Regions from separate parts of the Geodermatophilus sp. SYSU D00742 genome, predicted to be linked through region 4. Evidence: riboswitches for the same ligand, from Rfam matches in the RefSeq annotation. Region 4 holds a riboswitch; each other region holds the start of a gene.
The links. A riboswitch is a leader RNA that binds a small molecule or an ion and turns the genes downstream of it on or off. The one in region 4 is predicted to bind cyclic di-AMP.
Positions count from the first base shown of each region.

Region 1: another riboswitch for cyclic di-AMP. It lies ahead of ACI78V_RS20610 (C40 family peptidase); the one in region 4 lies ahead of ACI78V_RS14430 (LysM peptidoglycan-binding domain-containing protein).
Region 2: another riboswitch for cyclic di-AMP. It lies ahead of ACI78V_RS15520 (NlpC/P60 family protein); the one in region 4 lies ahead of ACI78V_RS14430 (LysM peptidoglycan-binding domain-containing protein).
Region 3: another riboswitch for cyclic di-AMP. It lies ahead of ACI78V_RS11690 (aggregation-promoting factor C-terminal-like domain-containing protein); the one in region 4 lies ahead of ACI78V_RS14430 (LysM peptidoglycan-binding domain-containing protein).

Region 1 covers NZ_JBJGYJ010000041.1:14,315-19,135, reverse strand. Annotated here, with positions in the region: gene ACI78V_RS20615 (thiamine pyrophosphate-binding protein) at 1-1,488, shown strand, start outside; gene ACI78V_RS20610 (C40 family peptidase) at 1,537-2,685, opposite strand; cyclic di-AMP (ydaO/yuaA leader) riboswitch at 2,701-2,843, opposite strand; gene hppD (4-hydroxyphenylpyruvate dioxygenase) at 3,016-4,242, opposite strand; gene ACI78V_RS20600 (Lrp/AsnC family transcriptional regulator) at 4,408-4,821, shown strand, end outside.
Region 2 covers NZ_JBJGYJ010000022.1:54,914-59,734, forward strand. Annotated here, with positions in the region: gene ACI78V_RS15515 (M48 family metallopeptidase) at 1-505, opposite strand, end outside; gene ACI78V_RS15520 (NlpC/P60 family protein) at 670-1,752, opposite strand; cyclic di-AMP (ydaO/yuaA leader) riboswitch at 1,769-1,968, opposite strand; gene ACI78V_RS15525 (hypothetical protein) at 2,158-2,481, opposite strand; gene ACI78V_RS15530 (DEDD exonuclease domain-containing protein) at 2,668-4,530, shown strand; gene ACI78V_RS15535 (Lrp/AsnC family transcriptional regulator) at 4,527-4,814, shown strand.
Region 3 covers NZ_JBJGYJ010000014.1:24,747-29,567, reverse strand. Annotated here, with positions in the region: gene trpB (tryptophan synthase subunit beta) at 1-530, opposite strand, end outside; gene trpC (indole-3-glycerol phosphate synthase TrpC) at 649-1,458, opposite strand; gene ACI78V_RS11690 (aggregation-promoting factor C-terminal-like domain-containing protein) at 1,853-2,290, opposite strand; cyclic di-AMP (ydaO/yuaA leader) riboswitch at 2,538-2,692, opposite strand; gene ACI78V_RS11685 (alkene reductase) at 2,884-3,969, shown strand; gene ACI78V_RS11680 (SRPBCC family protein) at 4,122-4,808, opposite strand; gene cutA (aerobic carbon-monoxide dehydrogenase large subunit) at 4,805-4,821, opposite strand, start outside.
Region 4 covers NZ_JBJGYJ010000019.1:64,197-69,017, forward strand. Annotated here, with positions in the region: gene ACI78V_RS14420 (MFS transporter) at 1-793, opposite strand, end outside; gene ACI78V_RS14425 (VOC family protein) at 1,078-1,452, shown strand; cyclic di-AMP (ydaO/yuaA leader) riboswitch at 1,699-1,843, shown strand; gene ACI78V_RS14430 (LysM peptidoglycan-binding domain-containing protein) at 1,850-2,689, shown strand; gene ACI78V_RS14435 (hypothetical protein) at 2,837-3,139, shown strand; gene ACI78V_RS14440 (DUF2306 domain-containing protein) at 3,194-4,144, shown strand; gene ACI78V_RS14445 (amidase) at 4,213-4,821, shown strand, end outside.

The sequences.
Region 1 (4,821 bases), on a different contig from region 4:
GCGACGATGGCCGACGCCCACGCCCGGATGACCGGCCGGCCGTCGGCGCTGAGCGTGCACCAGGGCTGCGGGCTGACCAACGCGATGACCGGCATCGCCGAGGCGGCCAAGAGCCGCACGCCGCTGCTGGTCCTGGCCGCGGAGGCGTCCTCGCCGACGTCGAACTTCGCCGTCGACCAGGCCGCGCTGGCCGCTGCCGTCGGCGCGGTGCCGATGCGGGTGACCTCCGTCGGCGACGCGCTGGACCAGGTGGCCGCCGCCGTCGGCACCGCCGTCCACGGCCGGCGCACGGTGCTGCTGAACCTCCCGCTGGACGTGCAGGTGCAGCAGCTCCCGGTGCCACCCGGTCCGCCGCCGGTGCCGTCGCCACCGGAGCCGGTGGTCACGCCCGAGCACGTGGAGCGGCTGGCGCACGCGCTGCGGCACGCGCGGCGGCCGGTGTTCGTGGCCGGCCGCGGCGCCCGCGGTCCCGCCTCCCGCGCGGCGCTGGCGGCGCTGGCCGAGCGCTGCGGCGCCCTGCTGGCCACCTCGGCGGTGGCCAAGGGCCTGTTCGCCGGGGACCCCTGGTCGCTGGACGTCTCCGGCGGTTTCGCCTCACCGCTGGCCGCGGAGCTGATCACCGGCGCCGACCTCGTGGTCGGCTGGGGGTGTGCGCTGAACATGTGGACGATGCGGCACGGCCGGCTCATCGGCCGCCACGCCGTCGTCGTCCAGGTCGACGACGACCCGACGGCTCTGGGCGTCCACCGCGACCTCACCTTCGGCGTGGTCGGCGACGTCCGGCGGACGGCGGAGGCGGCGGCCGCCCTGCTCGGGGACGGGACCGCCGTCGGCTACCGGACCGCGGACGTGCGCCGGTCGATCGCCGAGCGGGTGCGGTGGCGGGACGTGCCGTTCACCCCGCTCGGCGGCGCCGGCCGCATCGACCCCCGCACGCTGACCATCGCGCTCGACGACCTGCTGCCGGCCGAGCGGGTCGTCGCCGTCGACTCGGGGAACTTCATGGGCTACCCGAGCATGTTCCTCGACGTCCCCGACGAGGACGGCTTCTGCTTCACCCAGGCCTTCCAGTCCGTGGGGCTGGGGCTGGCCTCGGCGATCGGGGCCGCCGTGGCGCGGCCGGACCGGCTGCCGGTGGCCGCGCTGGGCGACGGCGGCGCGCTCATGGGGGCGTCGGAGCTGGAGACGGTGGTCCGGCTGGGCCTGCCGATGGTCGTCGTGGTCTACGACGACGCCGCCTACGGCGCCGAGGTGCACCACTTCGGGCCGGAGGGGGCGCCGCTGGACACCGTGCGGTTCCCCGACACCGACCTGGCCGCGATCGCCCGCGGCCACGGCTTCGTGGGGGTCACCGTGCGGGGTGCGGAGGACCTCGCCGCGGTCGCCGAGTGGGTGGCCGGCCCGCGGACGGCGCCGCTGTTCATCGACGCGAAGGTGGCCGCGGACGAGCCGTCGTGGTGGCTCGAGGAGGCCTTCCGCGGCCACTGACGCACAGCCCCGTGGGGCGGGGACGGCCGTCTCCGCCCCACGGGCGGGTCAGCCGGCGATGCGGCGGGCGCTGTTGTAGCCGCCCATCGAGTCGATCGACGCGACCTTCACCGGCTGGCCGTAGGTGGAGGCGTGCACCATCTGCCCGTTGCCGACGTAGATGCCGACGTGGCTGACCGGGCTGTAGAAGAACACCAGGTCACCGGGCTGCAGCGCCGACCGGGAGACCGGGGTGCCCATCGCCGACTGCATCCGGCTGGAGTGCGGGAGGCTGATGCCCGCCGCGGCGTAGGCGTACTGCACCAGCCCCGAGCAGTCGAAGGAGTTCGGCCCCGCCGCGGCCCAGACGTAGGGGTCGCCGCGCTGGGCCAGCGCCATGTCGACGGCGGTCCGGGCGGCCGCGCTGCCGCCGGCGCCGGTCGGCGCCGGGGCCGGCGCGGGAGCGGCGGCCGACCGCGCGCCGGCCCCGGCCGCCGGGGCCGGTGGCGCGGCGGGCGCCGGTGCCGGCGCTGCCTCAGCGGCGGCCGCGGCCGCAGCGGCAGCAGCGGCCGCCTCCTCGGCCGCCCGGCGCTCGGCGGCCTCCCGCGCCGCGCGCTCCTCCTCGGCGACCAGCCGGTCGTACTCGGCCTGGAACTGCGCGACCTGCCGGTCCAGGTCGGCCTGCCGCGCCGCCACCTGGTCGACCAGGGCCTGCGCGTCGGCGGCCGCCTGCTCGGCGGCGGTGCGGGCCGCCTCGGCGTCACCGGCGGCCTGCGTGGCCCCGCCCAGGACGCCGTTGTTGTGGTCGGCGATGGTCTGCAGCGTGCCGACGCGGTCGAGCACCTCGTCGGGGGAGTCGCTGGTGAGCACGGCCGACAGCGTGCCGAGCCGGTCCCCGGTGAAGGCGCCGCGGGCCACCGCGCGCACCCGCTCGCGGGCGGTACCGAGCGCGGCCTCCGCGGCGGCCAGCTCCTCGCCGGCCGCGGTCGCGGCGTCCTGGCTGGCCCGCAGGCGCTCGCGCGCCTCGTTGAACTGCTCGGTGACGACCTCCAGGTCGTGGGCCCTCGCCGCGACGAGTGCGGCGGCCTCCTGCGAGGTGGCCGGGTCCTCGGGGGAGGCGGAGGCGGCGGGGAGGCTGGTGAGCGTCAGCCCGCCGGCGGCGACCAGGCCGACCAGGATGCGGGGCAGCGCGCGGGCAGGGGCGTGCGACGTCGCCATGGTGGGCGGGTCTGTCCTCTCTTCCACAGCCGCCTACCGAGTTAGCTGACGGGTTCGGGAGGGAAGTCGCCCGGCGTCCGGCGGCCCGGGCGGGCCGCGGACGCTTCACCCCAGTACTGCGGTGGGTCCCCGGTCCCTGGTGCCGGCGGAACGGGCCGGCGCAGGGTTCGGCGGCGTCCGGCCGGTGTCACCAGGGGGTGACGGAACGGCCCGTCCGGACGCCGTCACGCTAGGTCGGCGCCCCGAGACCGACAAACCGGACGAGGGGGACGCGCGGACACCCCGGGCGGTGCTCACCCGGGGTGACGACACCGCCCGGCATGAGCTGCCTCAGAGGTTGCCGCGGCGTTCCTGCTCGCGCTCGATCGCCTCGAACAACGCCTTGAAGTTCCCCTTGCCGAAGCCGAGGGACCCGTGCCGCTCGATGAGCTCGAAGAACACCGTGGGACGGTCGCCGGTGGGCCGGGTGAAGATCTGCAGGAGGTAGCCGTCCTCGTCGCGGTCGACCAGGATGCCGCGCCGCTGCAGCTCCTCCACCGGCACGCGGACGGTGCCGATGCGGGCGCGCAGGGCGGGGTCCTCGTAGTAGGAGTCCGGCGTCGGGAGGAACTCCACGCCCTCGGCGACCATCGCGTCGACGCTGGCGAGGATGTCGCCGGTGGCCAGGGCGACGTGCTGGACGCCCGGTCCGCCGTAGAACTCGAGGTACTCGTCGATCTGGGAACGCTTCCGCCCGGCCGCCGGCTCGTTGAGCGGGAACTTCACCCGGTGGTTGCCGTTGGCGACGACCTTGCTCATCAGCGCCGAGTAGTCGGTGGCGATGTCCTCGCCGATGAACTCGGCCATGTTCGTGAAGCCCATGACCCGGCGGTAGAAGTCCACCCAGTGGTCCATCGCGCCCAGCTCGACGTTGCCGACGACGTGGTCGACGGCCTGGAACAGCCGCCGGGGTGCACCGGGTCGCCGCTGGTAGGTCGACGTCCGCGCGACGTAGCCGGGCAGGTAGGGGCCGGAGTAGCGGGAGCGGTCGACGAGGGTGTGCCGGGTGTCGCCGTAGGTGGCGACGGCGGCCAGCCGGACGGTGCCGTGCTCGTCGCCCACGTCGTGCGGCGGCTCGAGGACGGTCGCTCCCTGCGCGGCGGCGTGCGCGACGCACCGGTCGACGTCGGGGACGGCGAGGGCGATGTCGACGATGCCGTCCCCGTGCCGGCGGTGGTGGTCGGCCAGCGGGCTGGCCGGTGAGTAGGCGCCCGTGACCACGAACCGGGCGGCGCCGGAGCGGAGCACGTAGCCGCGGGAGTCCCGGTTGCCCGTCTCCGGCCCGGAGTAGGCGACCAGCTCCATCCCGAACGCGGACTGGAGGAAGTGGGCGGTCTGGGTGGCGTTGCCGGCGACCCAGACCAGGGCGTCCCAGCCGCTGACCGGGAACGGGTCGGTGGTCGGGTCGTGCTCGACCAGGCCGACGAGCTGCCGGAGCTGGTCGGCGCTCAGCTCGGCCAGGCGCTCGTCGTCGGTGAGGACCTGCTCCAGGGTCCCCCGGGGCTGCGTGTCGGTCATGACGCCCTCCCGTGTGGTCCGTTCTCCTCCGATGGTGCGTCCAGCCCACCTCCGCGCGCCCGTGGTGGGCAAGATGGCTCGACCGAGCTGGCCGATCGGGGCAGCCGAGGTGCGCACAGCGGTCCCGAGCTGGTCAGATCGACCAGTCCGGCCGGAGGAGGAGCGGTGGCCCAGCAGCTCGACGCGCTCGACCTGGCGGTGCTCACCGCCCTGACCGAACAGCCGCGGGCCGGCGTGCTCGAGCTCTCCCGTCGGCTCGGGGTCGCCCGGGCCACGGTCCAGGCCCGGTTGCGACGCCTGGAGGAGACCGGCGTGGTCACCGGCTACGGCCCCGACGTCGACCTGGCCGCGGCCGGCTTCGGCGTCCAGGCGTTCGTCACCCTGGAGATCGCCCAGGGCGCGCTGGAGGAGGTCGCCGCCGACCTGCGGGCCGTCCCCGGCGTTCTCGAGGCCCACGTGACCACCGGTTCGGGGGACGTGCTGGTCCGGCTGGCCGCGGAGTCCCACGGCGCGCTGCAGGAGACGCTGGTGCGGCTGGGCCGCTCGCCCTCGGTGGTGCGGTCCACGAGCGTGGTCGCC
Region 2 (4,821 bases), on a different contig from region 4:
GCCACACCACGGCGAGGAGGGCGAGGGCGGTCAACGCGGCGTCGATGGCCGTGGAGACGGCGACGTCGCGCAGCCACAGCGGCCAGCTGCGCGTCGACAGCCCGTACCGGTGGCGGACCACCTCCCCGTAGGCCGAGAGCGGCAGCGTGACCAGCCGGCCGGCCACCGTCAGCGCCACCGTGCCCAGCAGCACCTGCCAGACCCACCCGCCGCCCAGCGGGCGGGCCGGGGTCCGGACCAGCCACCGTCCGAGCGGGGTGAGCGCCAGCACCGCGGACGCCACCAGCCCGAGCACCAGGGCGGCCAGGGACGCCGGGCGGATCGCCGCGGCGAAGGACTCCGCGCGCTCGGCGACACCCGGGGGCAGACCGGCCCCGGGACGGACCGGGGTGGCGCCGCCGGGCGGTTCGGGCAGCAGGCTCCACGGCGTGCCGACGGCGACGACGACCACGAAGGCCGCTCCGAGCACACCCGCGACCAGCAGCGCGGCCCGGCGGGCGCTCACCCCGCCGATCCTAGGAGGACCCCTGCCCACCACCGCGGGAGGACCCCGCCCTCCAGCGAGCTCACGGCGAGCCGCTGGACCGGCCGGGCCCCGGACGGCCGCGTCGGGACCCTGTACGGGGCCGGGACCCCCGAGGACGTCCCGGCCCGTGCCGTGTGCGTGGACTAGGCGACGCGGCGCATGGCGGTGATGCCGCCCATCGAGTCGACGCTGACCACCTTGACCGGCTGGCCGGACGTCGAGGCGTGCACCATCTGGCCGTTGCCGATGTACATGGAGACGTGGCTGACCGGGCTGTAGTAGAAGATCAGGTCGCCCGGCTGCAGGTCGGCGCGCGAGACCGCCGTCCCCAGCGTCGACTGGATGCGGCTCGAGTGCGGGAGGCTGATGCCCGCCGCGGCGTAGGCGTACTGGGTGAGCCCCGAGCAGTCGAAGGAGTTCGGGCCGCCGGCGCCCCACACGTAGGGGTCGCCGACCTGCGCGAGCGCGGTGTCGACGGCGGCCTGGGCGGCACCGCTGGAGGCGGCGGCCGGCGCCGGCGTGGCCACGGGCCGGCCGGCGTGCGCGGTCACGACCTCCTGCTGCTGCGCAGCCGAGAGCGCGTCGTACTGCGCCCGGTAGTCGGCGATGTCGGACTCCAGCCGGGCCTGCCGGGCGGTGACGTCGTCCAGGGTGGCCTGCGCCGCCGCCTGGGCGACGTCGGCGTCCGCCCGGGCCTGCTCGGCGGCCGCCGCCCGCGTGGCGACCTGGGCCAGGACGTCGGTGGTGTGGCCGGCGATCAGCTCGAGGGTCGCGAGCTGGGAGACGAAGTCCGCGGCCGACGCACTGGTCATGAGCAGCTCCAGCTGGGTCGTCCCGTCGCCGGTGTAGGCGGTGCGGGCGACCTGCCGGATCTGGTTGTCGAGGGCGCCGAGGTGCTCCTGCGCGTCCGCGGCGGCCCGGCGGGCGCTGTCGGCGGCCACCTGCTGCTGCGCGAGCACCTCACGGGCCTCGTTCACCTGCTCGGTCACGGCCTCGAGCTCGCGACCGGCCTGGGCGACCAGCTGGGCGGCCTGTGCGGCGGTGCCGGCCTGCTGCGGGTCGGCGGCGGCCGTCCCCGGCAGGAGGGTGAGGGCGAGGGTGGCGGTGGCCCCGAGGACGAGCCCGCGACCGAGTCGGCGGGCGAGGCGGGGGCGGCGGAACGCGACCGGGAGGTCGGGGTGGAACTGGTCGAGTGCATGCCCCAGGGCAGGGCGAGGCGTCGCCACGGTCGGCGGCTCTCCGTTCTTCCTCAGCAACCGCCTACCGAGTTAGCTGACGGGTTCGGGCTGGGAAGAATCGCCCTATCTCTGCGCGCCGGCGGGCCGGCGCGTGTGCTCCGGCGGTGACCGGCGCACGCGAGAACTCACCCCAGTACTGCGGTGGGTCCCCGGTTCCCCTCCGGCGCCGCGTGGGCGCGTCGGGGGATTCGGCGGTGTCCGCCCGAGGTCACCTCTCTCGGGTGACGACCGCCCGGTCGGACCGGCTCACCGTACGGGCCGTGATGATGTTGTGACAAACGGGGCCGGCGTGGACTGTGGGATCTCCCACGCGACCGCGCCCCGCCACGCCGGCGGCCACGCGGGGGCACCGCACCGGTCGACGGTGCGTGCCGGCCGGGGCCCGGCTCTGCCTCAACCGGTGCGCCGGCGGTGCCGCGCCGCCCCGGCCGCGCGGCCACCCGGGGACGCCTGGTGCCGCAGCGGGGGCACCAGGCCGACGTCGGCCAGTGCCCGCACCGCCCGCCGCTCGACCTCGTCGAACTCCACGACCACACCGGGCCGGGGCACGACGACGTCCTCGGCGGCCTCGGCTGCGCCGTCCTGGCGCCGCCCGGTCATCGGGACCACCGTCGGGTCGGCGGTCTCCCACCCCGGCGGGGCGCCCAGCAGGACGGTGACGACGCAGTCGGCACACCCGGTGCCCCGGGCGGTGCACGTGTCGCAGTCGATGAACATGGCCCACTCCTCTGCTGGCCGACGCCTCGTCGCAGGAGCCCTCCATGGCCCCGGTCGGTCCGCGCAGCACGCTAGGGAGGGGTTCCGACAGTTCCGCGCGACCATGATCCGGGGTCACCCGGGCGATCCGGCGGGCACCGGCGCGCGTCCCCGGGACTGTCACTGCCCCGACCTACCGTCCGCCCCGTGCCCTCTTCCCCTGCCCGGCTGGCCGGGACAGCCGCCCGGGCCGCCGCGGGGCTCCCCCGCTACGAGCAGGCGACCATCGAGGAGCTCGGCACCCCGCTGGCCGAGGTCACCTTCGTCGTCGTCGACCTGGAGACGACCGGCGGTTCACCCAAGGACAGCGCCATCACCGAGATCGGCGCCGTCAAGGTCCGGGGCGGCGCCGTCCTCGGCGAGTTCCAGACCCTGGTCGACCCCGGCTGCGAGATCCCGCCCTACATCAGCGTCCTGACCGGGATCACCTCGACGATGGTCGCCACCGCCCCACGCATCGGCGCGGTGCTGCCGAGCTTCCTGGAGTTCGCCCGCGGCGCGGTCCTGGTCGCGCACAACGCCCCGTTCGACCTCGGGTTCCTCAAGGCCGCCTGCGCGGAGAACGGCATCCCGTGGCCGGCCGCGGCCTCGGTCGACACCGCCGTCCTCGCCCGCCGGCTGCTCAGCCGCGACGAGGTGCCCAACTGCAAGCTGGCGACCCTGGCGCCCTACTTCCGCACCACCACCGAGCCCTGCCACCGCGCGCTGGCCGACGCCCGCGCCACCGTCGACGTGCTGCACGGGCTCTTCGAGCGGCTCGGCCCGCTCGGGATCACCAGCCTGGAGGAGCTCACCGCCCTCACCCGCCAGGTCGACCCCGAACGGCTGCGCAAGCGGCACCTGGCCGACGCGGTCCCCTCCGGCCCGGGCGTCTACCTCTTCCGCGGCCCGCGCGAGGAGCCGCTCTACGTCGGGACGTCGAACGACCTGCGCAGCCGGGTGCGCAGCTACTTCACCGCCGGGGAGCAGCGCAGCCGGATCACCGAGATGGTGGCGCTCGCGCAGCGGGTCGACGCGATCCCCTGCGCGCACGACCTCGAGGCCGCCGTGCGGGAACTACGGCTGATCGCCGAGCAGAAGCCGCGCTACAACCGGCGGTCGAGGTTCCCGGAACGGGCGCTGTGGGTGCGGCTGACCGAGGAGCCGTTCCCCCGGCTGTCGGTGGTCCGCCGGGTGCGCCCCGGCGCGGGGGTGTTCCTGGGCCCGTTCCCCGACCGCCGGGCCGCCGACGCCGCCGTCGCCGCCATCCACGAGTCCCTGCCGCTGCGGCAGTGCACCGGCCGGCTGTCCCTGCGCGTGCTGCGTACCGCCTGTGCCCTGGCCGGGATGGGCCGCTGCGGCGCCCCCTGCACCGGCGCACAGTCGGTGGAGGAGTACGCCGGCATCGCGGGGGTCCTGCGGGCCGCCGTCGCGGCCGACCCGGAGGCACTGCTCGCGCCGCTCCTGGCCCGGGTGGACCGGCTGGCCGCCGAGGAGCGCTACGAGGACGCCGCGGTGCTGCGCGACCGGGTGGCGGTCCTCGTCCGCGCCGTCCGCCGGCGGCAACGGCTGGAGTCGCTGGCCGCGGTGCCGGAGCTGGTCCTGGCCCGCCCCGACGGCGAGGGCGGCTGGCAGCTGTCCGTCGTCCGCCGGGGGCGGCTGGTGGCCGCCGGCTGCGCACCCCGGGGGACGTCGGTGCGGGAGACGCTGGCCGGCCTGCTGGCCACCGCGGAGACGCCCCTGGGCCCGGAGGACGAGCTGGCCGCCTCGGTCGACGAGACGGAGCTGGTCCTGCGCTGGATGGAGAAGCCGGGCACGCGCCTGGTGCAGGTGTCCGGCACCCTGGCGTGCCCGGTGCCCGGCACGGGGAGCTACAGCGCCTTCCTCGACCGGGTGGAGGCCGGGCGCGCCGGCCGCGACCCGTTCGCCGACACCCGCTCCCTCAGCACCCGCGCGCGGCCCGACCGCGTCTCGCCCGGGTCGCGTGCGGCCACCGGGGCCGCGGCACCCCGGCTAGCATCGCCGGCGTGATCACCGCCATCGTCATGATCGACGCGGCCACCGACGCGATCCCCGAGGTGGCCGAGGCCGTCGCCGACCTCGACGGGGTCAGCGAGGTCTACTCGGTCGCCGGCACCGTCGACCTCATCGCCGTGGTCCGCGTGCGCGAGTTCGAGCAGATCGCCGACGTGGTGGCGGGGCGGATCAACAAGGTCCCCGGCGTCCTGGAGACCGACACCCACATCGCCTTCCGCGCCTACTCCCGGCACGACCTCGAGGCGGCGTTCGCGATCGGGTTCGACTCCGCCGACTGAACGGCCC
Region 3 (4,821 bases), on a different contig from region 4:
GGGATGACCTCGGCGCCGAGCAGCCGCATCCGGGCGACGTTGAGCGCCTGCCGGCGGGTGTCCTCCTCGCCCATGTACACCGTGCAGGACAGCCCCATGAGCGCGGCGGCCGTGGCGGTGGCCACGCCGTGCTGGCCGGCGCCGGTCTCGGCGATCACGCGCGTCTTGCCGATGCGCCTGGTCAGCAGGGCCTGACCCAGCACGTTGTTGATCTTGTGCGAGCCGGTGTGGTTGAGGTCCTCGCGCTTGAGCAGCACGCGCGCGCCGCCGGCGTGGGCGGCGAACCGCGGCACCTCGGTGATGGGGCTGGGCCGGCCGGTGTAGTCCCGTTGCAGCCGGGCGAACTCCTCGAGGAACGCCGGGTCGACCCGCATCGCCTCGTAGGCCTCGGTGAGCTCGTCGAGGGCGGCGATCAACGCCTCGGGGACGAAGCGGCCGCCGAAGACCCCGAAGTGGCCGGTGGCGTCGGGCCAGCCCGGGCGCGCCGGAAGGAGCTGCTCCTCGGGCTGCGGTGGGCTGGTCGTCGTCATGCCCCCAGCCTAAGGACCTCCAGGCCCGCCACCGTGGAAGGACCCCGTCCTCCTCGTCCGCACGCTCGGGACGAGCCCCGGACGAGGCCGGCGGCGGGCCCCTACCGGGCGACCAAGATCAGCGACTGGTGCGGGGCGTGGCGGGGTGCGAGCCGGCGGTGACCAGGTCGGCGACCGCCTGGCGGGCGTCCCCGGCGGTGACCAGACCCTCGCCGACGAGGACGGCGTCGGCCCCGGCGGCGGCGTAGCTGATCAGGTCGTGCGGCCCGCGGACGCCGGACTCGGCGACCTTCACCACCCCCGACGGCAGCCCGGGGGCGATGCGCTCGAACGTGGAGCGGTCGACCTGCAGGGTGGTGAGGTCGCGGGCGTTGACCCCGATGACCGCCGCGCCCGCGGTCAGGGCGCGGTCGGCCTCGGCCTCGGTGTGCACCTCGACCAGCGCCGTCATCCCCAGGGACTCGACCCGCTCGAGCAGGCCCACCAGTGCGTTCTGCTCGAGTGCGGCCACGATCAGCAGGACGACGTCGGCCCCGTGCGCGCGGGCCTCGTGCACCTGGTAGCTGCTGACGATGAAGTCCTTGCACAGGATCGGCACGTCGACCGCGGCCCGGACGGCGGCGAGGTCGGCCTGCGAACCGCCGAACCGGCGCCGCTCGGTGAGCACGCTGATCACCCGCGCCCCGCCGTCGGCGTACTGCGCGGCCAGGACGGCCGGGTCCGGGATCGCGGCGAGGGCACCCTTCGACGGGCTCTGCCGCTTCACCTCGGCGATGACCCCGACGCCGGGGGCCCGCAGGGCGGCGAGGGCGTCGCGCGCCGGCCGGGCGTCCTGCGCGGCGGCCTTCACCTCGGCGAGGGGGGTCAGGGCCTCACGGGCCGCGAGGTCCTCACGTACACCGGCGACGATCTCGTCGAGCACGGACACGTGTCCTCCCGCTGATCGTCGGACTGGCCTGGCGGTCCGGACCCGGCCTCCACCGGACCCGGGCTCCCACTCTAGAGGCGGCGCGGACCCCGCCTGCCCGGGGGGCCGCTGCACGCTGCGGCGGGGCGGTTGGCGCCATCCGGTCCGGGGTAGGGATCAGGGTTCGCGTCCACCCGGCTCCGTCGGGTCCACCCCCCGGTCCAGAGCGCGCCAGGCGTCGAGGGCGCGGTCCTCGTCGGTCCGCGGCGGGGGGGGGGGGGGGGGGGGGGGGGGGGGGGGGGGGGGGGGGGGGGGGGGGGGGGCGCCCGGCGCGGCGGGGGGGGGGGGGGGCGGGGGGGGGGGGTGGGGGGGGCCCCCCGGGGGGGGGGGGGGGGGCCCCCCGGGCGTGCCGGGATCAGTACCAGCCGCGGGCCTGGCTGTGGTTCCACGCCCCGCAGGGGGTGCCGTACCGCTTTCCGATGTAGATCAGCCCCGCCTTGATCTGCCGGTACGGGTCCGAGGTCTTGCGGATGCCGGTCATGGCCCACGTCGAGTCGAGGAACTGGGGGATGCCGTACGCGGTGCTCCTCGGGTTCTGGGCCCTGGGGTTCCAGCCGCTCTCCCGCTCCCAGAGCCGGTCGAGGCAGCCGAACTGGGTCCTGTTGCCACCGACCTGGCCCAGGGCGTGGTTCTTGTAGGCCTGCTTCTCACCGGCGCTGGTCGACGTCGTGGACGCCCCGTCCGCCCGGGCGACCGACTGTCCGGTGGGGGCGAGAGCGAGGGCGAGGGTCAGGACGCCGACGGTGGCGAGCCGGTGCAGGGAGCCGGATCGGTGGGTGTGCTGGTTGTGCATGGTGCGGTCCTCGAGCTGTGTGGAGCCCGGCGCCGTCGGCGCCCGGCGGGCGTGCGGGACCGGCCGCGGCGGTGGTCGTGCCGTCAACCGGGCATGCGGCACCGGCCGGACACAGGCGCCCGGCTGGAGCCGTCGGTCGACAGTGCGGGCCGCACGGCTGGTTCCTGGGATGTGGGCAGGCGGGAGCGCGACGGTCCCGGACCTGCGGGGGCGCGCGGGAGCTGAGGCCCCGGGCGGGGTGGTTCTCCGTTCCTCCCTGGCCGCCTACCGGGTCAGCTGACGGGTTCGGGCTGGGAGTGCCCTACCCGCTCCCGGGTGTGCCCGGGAGCGGGACTCACCCCGGTGGTGCGGGTGGGTCCCCGGCTCGCGCCCACGGTGGGAGCGACTCGGCGGCGTCCGGCGCGGGCTCCCCAGGCTCGGGAGGCGACGATCGGCCGGACACCGCCACCGTAAGAACGCAACGCACATCGCGCCACTCGATGGTCGCCGGTCCTCTGTGGCGCCATGCGCCTGGCGGCGGGATGTGCGTCACTGTGAGCGTCATGACCGTGGCGTTCCGGAATGGGCGCCGTGGGCGGCCCCTTGGAACCCACGTGGACCTGTTCTCTCCCGTGACCCTGGGCGACCTCGAGCTCGCCAACCGCGTCGTGATGGCCCCCCTGACCCGCATGCGCTCCGGCGCGTCCGGCGTCCCCGGTGACCTGGTCGTCGAGCACTACCGGCAGCGCGCCGGCGTCGGCCTGATCATCACCGAGGGCACCTATCCCGACCAGGCGGGCCAGGCGTTCGTCGGCCAGCCCGGCATCGTCACCGACGAGCAGGTCGAGGGCTGGCGCCGCGTCGCCGAGGCCGTGCACGCCCGCGGCGGCCGGATCGTCCTGCAGGTCATGCACGGCGGCCGGGTCACGCACCCCGACGTCAACGGCGGTCGCCGAGTCGTCGCCCCCAGCGCCATCGCCATCAACGGCGAGGGGCACACCGAGAAGGGCAAGCAGGCCTACCCGGTGCCCCACGCGCTGACCGTCGAGGAGGCCCGGGCGACGGTGCAGGACTTCGTCTCCGCCTCCCGCCGGGCGATCGAGGCCGGCCTGGACGGCGTGGAGATCCACGGCGCCAACGGCTACCTGCTGCACGAGTTCCTCTCGCCGACGTCCAACCAGCGCACCGACGAGTACGGCGGCTCCCCTGCGAACCGGGCGCGGTTCGTCGTCCAGGTGGTGGCCGCGGTGGCCGCGGCGATCGGCGCCGGCAGGGTCGGGCTGCGGATCTCGCCGGAGCACGGCATCCAGGACGCCCTCGAGACCGACCGGGACGACGTCCTCGCCACCTACGGCACCCTCCTCGACCAGCTGGCCCCGCTGGGCCTGGCCTACCTGTCGGTGCTGCACCGCGAGCCCGCCGGTGACCTGGTGCAGGAGCTGCGCCGGCGCTTCGGTGGCCCGCTGATCGCCAACAGCGGCTTCGGCTCGGTCACCACCCGGGAGGAGGCGGTGCAGCTCATCGAGGCCGCCCACGCCGATGCCGTCGCCGTCGGCCGCCCGGTCATCGCCAACCCCGACCTGGTCGAGCGCTGGGCCGGGGAGCACCCGGAGAACGAGCCGAGGGCCCACCTGTTCTACGCCAGCGGCGCCGAGGGCTACACCGACTACCCGACGCTGCAGGACCGTCAGGCCAGCTGAGCCCGCAGTCCGTGCACGGGTCGTGGTCTCGCGTCGCCCGAGACCGCGACCCCCGTCCAGGACGCGTGACGACCGGACGTCGAGGGCCCTCCCGATCGGATCGGGAGGGCCCTCGACGCGTGTACGGGAGAGGTCGGCCCCTCCCCGGGGACTCAGCCCCGGCGGCGGCCCAGGAGCCAGCCGACGAGGACGCCGAGCAGGGTGAGCCCGGCACCGCCGAGCGCGCCGGTCACCAGGGTCCGGACGTCGGACGGCGCAGCCGGCGCCGCGGCGGCCCGGCCGGCGAACACCTGCGGCTGGCCGGCGGCCGCAGGGGCAGCGGTCGGAGCGGCCACCTGCGTGTCGCTCACCGCGGCCGCCGACGGGCGGGCCTCGGCCGGAGCCGCCACCGGCGCCGCGGCACCGGTCAGCTCGTCGTCGATCGCCTTGAAGAACTGCCCGGCCATCCGCTTGGCGACGCCGCTGATCATCCGCTGCCCCACACCCGCGACCGGGCCGCCGATCACCGCGTCGGCGGAGTAGGTGAGCGTGGTGGTCCCGGCGTCGGACGGCTCGAGGTTGATCGTGACCTGCGCCCGCGCGTTCCCCGGCGCGCCCGCCCCCGACGCGTGCATGACGTAGGACTTCGGCCTGTTCTGGTCGGTCAGCCGCACCTCGCCGGCGTACGTGCCCTTGATCGCGCCGACACCGACCGAGACGTTCATCTCGTACTCGTCGTCCCCGACCTTCCGCAGCGACTCGCAACCCGGGATCGTGCGGGCCAGCACCGCGGGGTCGGTGATCACGCTCCAGACGCGGTCCGGGTCGGCGTGCAGCACCGCAGAGCCGTCGAGGTTCACGCACTCACTCCTG
Region 4 (4,821 bases):
GGGCGGTCGCCAGCGCGGGCAGGCGCCCGACGACGTCGGACCACCAGCCGGCGGCCAGCCGCCCGGCGAGGTTGCCCGCGGCGAGGAGGGAGACCGCCGCTCCGGCGGCAGCGGGACCGAGGCCGCGCGCGGCGGCCAGCGGCGCGGCGGTGGCGAACAGGACCAGTCCGGGCGCCGCGCCGCCGGCGAAGAGCACCCAGAGCGCCACCAGGGCCCCACGCGCGGCCGGCCTCCCCCTGCGGCCCCCACCCGACCGGGCCGGCCGGTCCGCCGGCGCGAGCACCGCGGCGACCGCGAGCAGCGCGGTCGTGGCCACGGCGAGGACGGCCAGGCCGGTCCGCCACCCGGCGGCCGGCAACGCGGACGGGGCCAGCAGACCGAGCAGCACCGGCCCGGCCGCGTACGCCCCGACGACCAGCCCGCTGGCGGTGCCGCGCCGCCGCTCGGTCACCCGTGCGGCCAGCGAGACCGAGACGCCGTAGGCCAGGCCGTTGGCCGCGCCGAACAGCAGGCCGACGCCGAGCCACGGCAGCTCCGGTCGCTCGGCGACGGCGGTGAGTCCGAGCCCCGCACCGGCGAGCACGGCGGCGCCGGCGAGGAGCCTCCGCGGTCCGAGCCGCCGCAGGCCACGGCCCACGCCGAGCAGGGTGCCGGTGAAGACCACGAGCGCGGCCGCGAACACCGCCGCGCCGCTGCCCGGCGACCCGCCGGTGTCGGCCACCACCGAGGGCGCCACGAGGCTCCAGGCGAACAGCGTCCCGACCGCGAGGTCGGCCAGGACGCCGGCCGCCACGAGCCGGACCGTCGGCGGGAACCCCGGCGCCGCCGTCCGGGCAGCGCGGCGGTGCGGGCGGCCCGACGTCCGACCGGCCCACCCGGACCCGGTGCCTGTCCTCCGGTCCGGAGGTGACGGCCACCCGTCCACGGTCCTCCCCCTACGACCTCGGCCACCGGGGCGGGCGCGAGCCGCCGCCGGCCGCTGGGGCGACTGCCCGCCACCTGGTCCGCGGCACCGGAACACCTCCCGGCCGGGACGGCCGCGTGCTTGGCTCCCCGCACGGCCTGCGAGGAGTCCCGATGCCCGTCCAGCTGGACCACACCATCGTCGCGGCCCACGACCGGGACGAGTCGGCGCGCTTCCTGGCCGACGTCCTGGGCCTGCCGCCGCCCACGCCGTACGGCCCGTTCGCCGTCGTCACCCTGGCCAACGGCGTCTCGCTGGACTTCATGACCGAGGACGAGGTCACGCCGCGGCACTACGCGTTCCTGGTCGGCGAGGAGGAGTTCGACGAGATCCTCGGCCGGGTCCGCGCCCGCGGCCTGGACCACTGGGCCGACCCGTTCCGGAGCCGGCCCGGTGAGGTCAACACCCACGACGGGGGCCGGGGCGTCTACTGGCCCGACCCGAACGGGCACCTGCTGGAGATCATCACCCGGCCCTACGGCGGCTGAGCGCGCCGGCCCACGACGCCGCGACCGGTCCTCCGGGCCCCGCCCGGCCCCCGCGAGTCCCCGCCGGGCACCCGTGAGGCGGCTCACCGACCGGCGCCGGCCCCCGCTGCGCGACCAGCCGGTTCCCGGCCGGGGACCCCGGGGTGTGAGCGCCGTTACGACGACACTCGACATGACAGCCCGTAGCTTTTTGGCTGCGTTCAGCTAATCGAACGTGGCACCGGTCCGCCCAACCCTGCCCACCGGCTGCCATCCACGACCTCAGGGCAGGGGTGGGGGACCCACCGTTCCCGGCGCGTACCACGCGCCTCGGGGTGAAGCCGCGGACCGCGGCCGGGCACCGATCGCCCGAACCCGACAGCTCACCTCGCCGGCGGTGATCGGAGATCACACATCCATGGCAAAGCACCGCGCGCCCCGTTACGTCCGCACCAAGAAGGCCCTCGCGGGCGTCCCCGTCGCAGCCGGCGCCACCGTCGTCGGCCTCGGCGTCCTGAGCTCCCCGGCCAACGCCGCCGCCACCCACGACCGGACGGTCGTACAGACGCCCGCCCCGGCCCCCGCCCCCGCGGACACCGCCGCCGGCAGCGGCCGCCACGCCGCTCCGCAGGGCGAGCACACCGTCCGGCCCGGCGACACCATCGCCGGGATCGCCGCCGCGCACGGCGAGTCCTGGCGCGCGCTGTACCAGCGCAACGCCGCGGTCATCGGTGACGACCCGGGCCTGATCCTCCCGGGGCAGGTGCTGGCGACCGCCGCGGCGGCGCCGGCCGTCGTCCCGGCCGCCGTCTCCCTCGTCGCTCCGGCACCGCCCGTCGAGCCGGAGCCGGTCGTGGCACCGGCCCCGGTGGTCACCCCGCTGCCCGGGATCGCCGCGGCCGAGATCACCAACAGCGCCGGGGCGGTCCGGCCCCGGGCGCAGGCCGCCGCCGACGCGGTCGTCGCCGCCGTGCCCGGCGCCGCGGGCATCCCCATCGGCGGGACCCGCGCCAGCGCGGTCGACCCGCACGGCCACCCGTCCGGCCTGGCGCTGGACTACATGGTCGGCACCGACGCCGCCCTGGGCGACGCGATCGTCGCCTACCACCTGGCGCACTGGGACGCGCTCGGCGTGGAGTACGTCATCTGGCAGCAGCGGATCCTCACCTCGCCGACCGGCTCCTGGAAGCCGATGGCCGACCGCGGGGGCGCGACGGCCAACCACATGGACCACCCGCACGTGAACTACCGGGCGTGACGCGGGAGGACACCCCGCACGCCCGCGGGCCCGTGTCCTGACCAGCGGCTGCCCGGCGGGGTCCCAGCGGCCCTCCACCCGTTCCCGGGTGGGGGGCCGCTGTCGTCCCGGCTGCCACGTCGCCGTCGTCGTCGGCACACTGGTGCGGTGACTCCCCCGCCGTCCGAGGGCCCGGCCGCGCGCGGCGTCGTCCGCCTGTTCAACACCGCGGGCGGGCGGGTGCTCTGCCTGGCCGGCGAGGTCGACGAGGCGGCCGTCGACTCCTTCGTGCGGCGCTACGGCCGCGAGCCGGCGCGGGTCGAGGGGATCGACGCCGGCTCGGTGACCGGCCTGTCCGCGCCCGCGCTCCAGCTGCTGCTCGACCACCTCGACGCCGCGGAGCAGGCCGGGCGGCCGGTGACGGTGCGCCGCTCGCCCCAGGTGGAGCGGGCACTGGCCGCCGCGCGCTGACCCTCCCGGTCGTCCCGCCGGGCCGGGGAACGCCGGCGCCGCCCCCGGATCCGCGTGCCCGGCTCCCGGCACCCCTCCACGGCGATCGCCGACTCCGCTGGACTGCTCTCCCTGCAGGCGGTGCACCCGAGGAGCTGGGCCCTCGCCGGCATCCACGTCGACCCGGACGCCGGCGCGCCGGCACCGTTCCCGGTGCGCTCCGGGCAGTGGGGGGTCCACCGACGGAGGGCCCTGGTCGGCGGCGGGCGACCCGGCCACCCTGGGCGCGACGGGGACCGGCACGGGGAGTGGGGAGTCCTCGGCATGACCCTGACCGCGCCCGCCACGACCACCCGGCCCGCCACCTGGCGCACGCGCGGCGCCCACTGGTGGATCGCGCTGAGCGCGCTGGCGATCGCCGTGTTCACGCCTCTGCCCTACCTGCTGACCCCGCTGGCCGACCTCGGCGCCGACGGCCGCGGGGTGGCCGGGAACTACGTCGACGAGTCCTCGCTGGTCCAGGGGGCCCTGTACCTGCACGTCGTCTCCGGCGGGCTGGCCCTGCTGCTGTCGCCGCTGCAGTTCGCGACCCGGCTGCGGACCCGCGCCCCGCACGTCCACCGGGCGATCGGCCGGGTGACGGTCGCGTCGATCGCGGTCGCGGGCGTCGCCGGGCTGCTCCTGGCGCCGCACAACCTCGCCGGCCCGGTGGGGACCGCGGGTTTCGGCCTCCTGGCCGTCCTCTGGCTGGCCTGCGCCGCCACGGCGTTCCGCGCCGTCCGCCGCCGGGACGTGGCCGCCCACCGGCGCTGGATGGTCCGCACCTTCGCCCTCACCTACGCCGCGGTCACCCTGCGGCTGTGGCTGCTCGTGCTGATCGGCGGCCAGACCGCCCTGGCCGGGGTGGACGCCGGGGTCGCGTTCGACCGCGCGTACCTGCTGGTGCCGTTCCTGTCCTGGGTGCCCAACCTGCTGGTGGCGGAGTGGTACCTCGCCGGCCGGCACCACCGCGCCCTCCCCGCCTGAGCCGCGCCGTCACCCCACCGCGCAGAACGGTGTTGTCATCCGCGAATGCGTCATTCACGATTGGCGTCGTGACGGACCTGGACGACTACGCGCAGTGGGACGGCGTCGAGATGGCGCGGCTGGTCCGCGAGGGCGAGGTGACCGCCGGGGAGCTGGCGGAGGCCGCACGCTCCCGCCTCGACCGCCTGCCGGCCCTGAACGCCGTCGCCGACCTGGCCGAGCCCTCCCCCGCCGCTCCCGCGGCCACGGGGCCGCTGGCCGGTGTGCCGTTCGCGGTCAAGGAACTGCTGCCCTGGCCGGGACTGCCGTGGACGATGGGCTCACGCCTGATGGCCGGCACCCCGGCGCCGGGCCCCTCCCCCTACGCCATGCGGATCGGCGCGGCCGGGCTGGCCGTCGTGTGCTCGACGACCAGCTCCGAGTTCGGCCTGCTCGGCAGCACCGAGACGGCGCTGCACGGGACCACCCGGAACCCGTGGGGCCCCGGCCTGTCCGCCGGCGGCTCCTCGGGGGGCTCCGCCGCGCTCGTCGCCGCGGGGGTCGTCCCGATGGCGCACGGCAGCGACGGCGGCGGCTCGCTGCGCGTCCCCGCGTCGGTGACCGGCCTGTTCGGCTTCAAGCCGTCCAACGGGCGCTGCGTCCCTGCCGGGCCCGGCGGCCCGGGGCTGGCGGCCCTG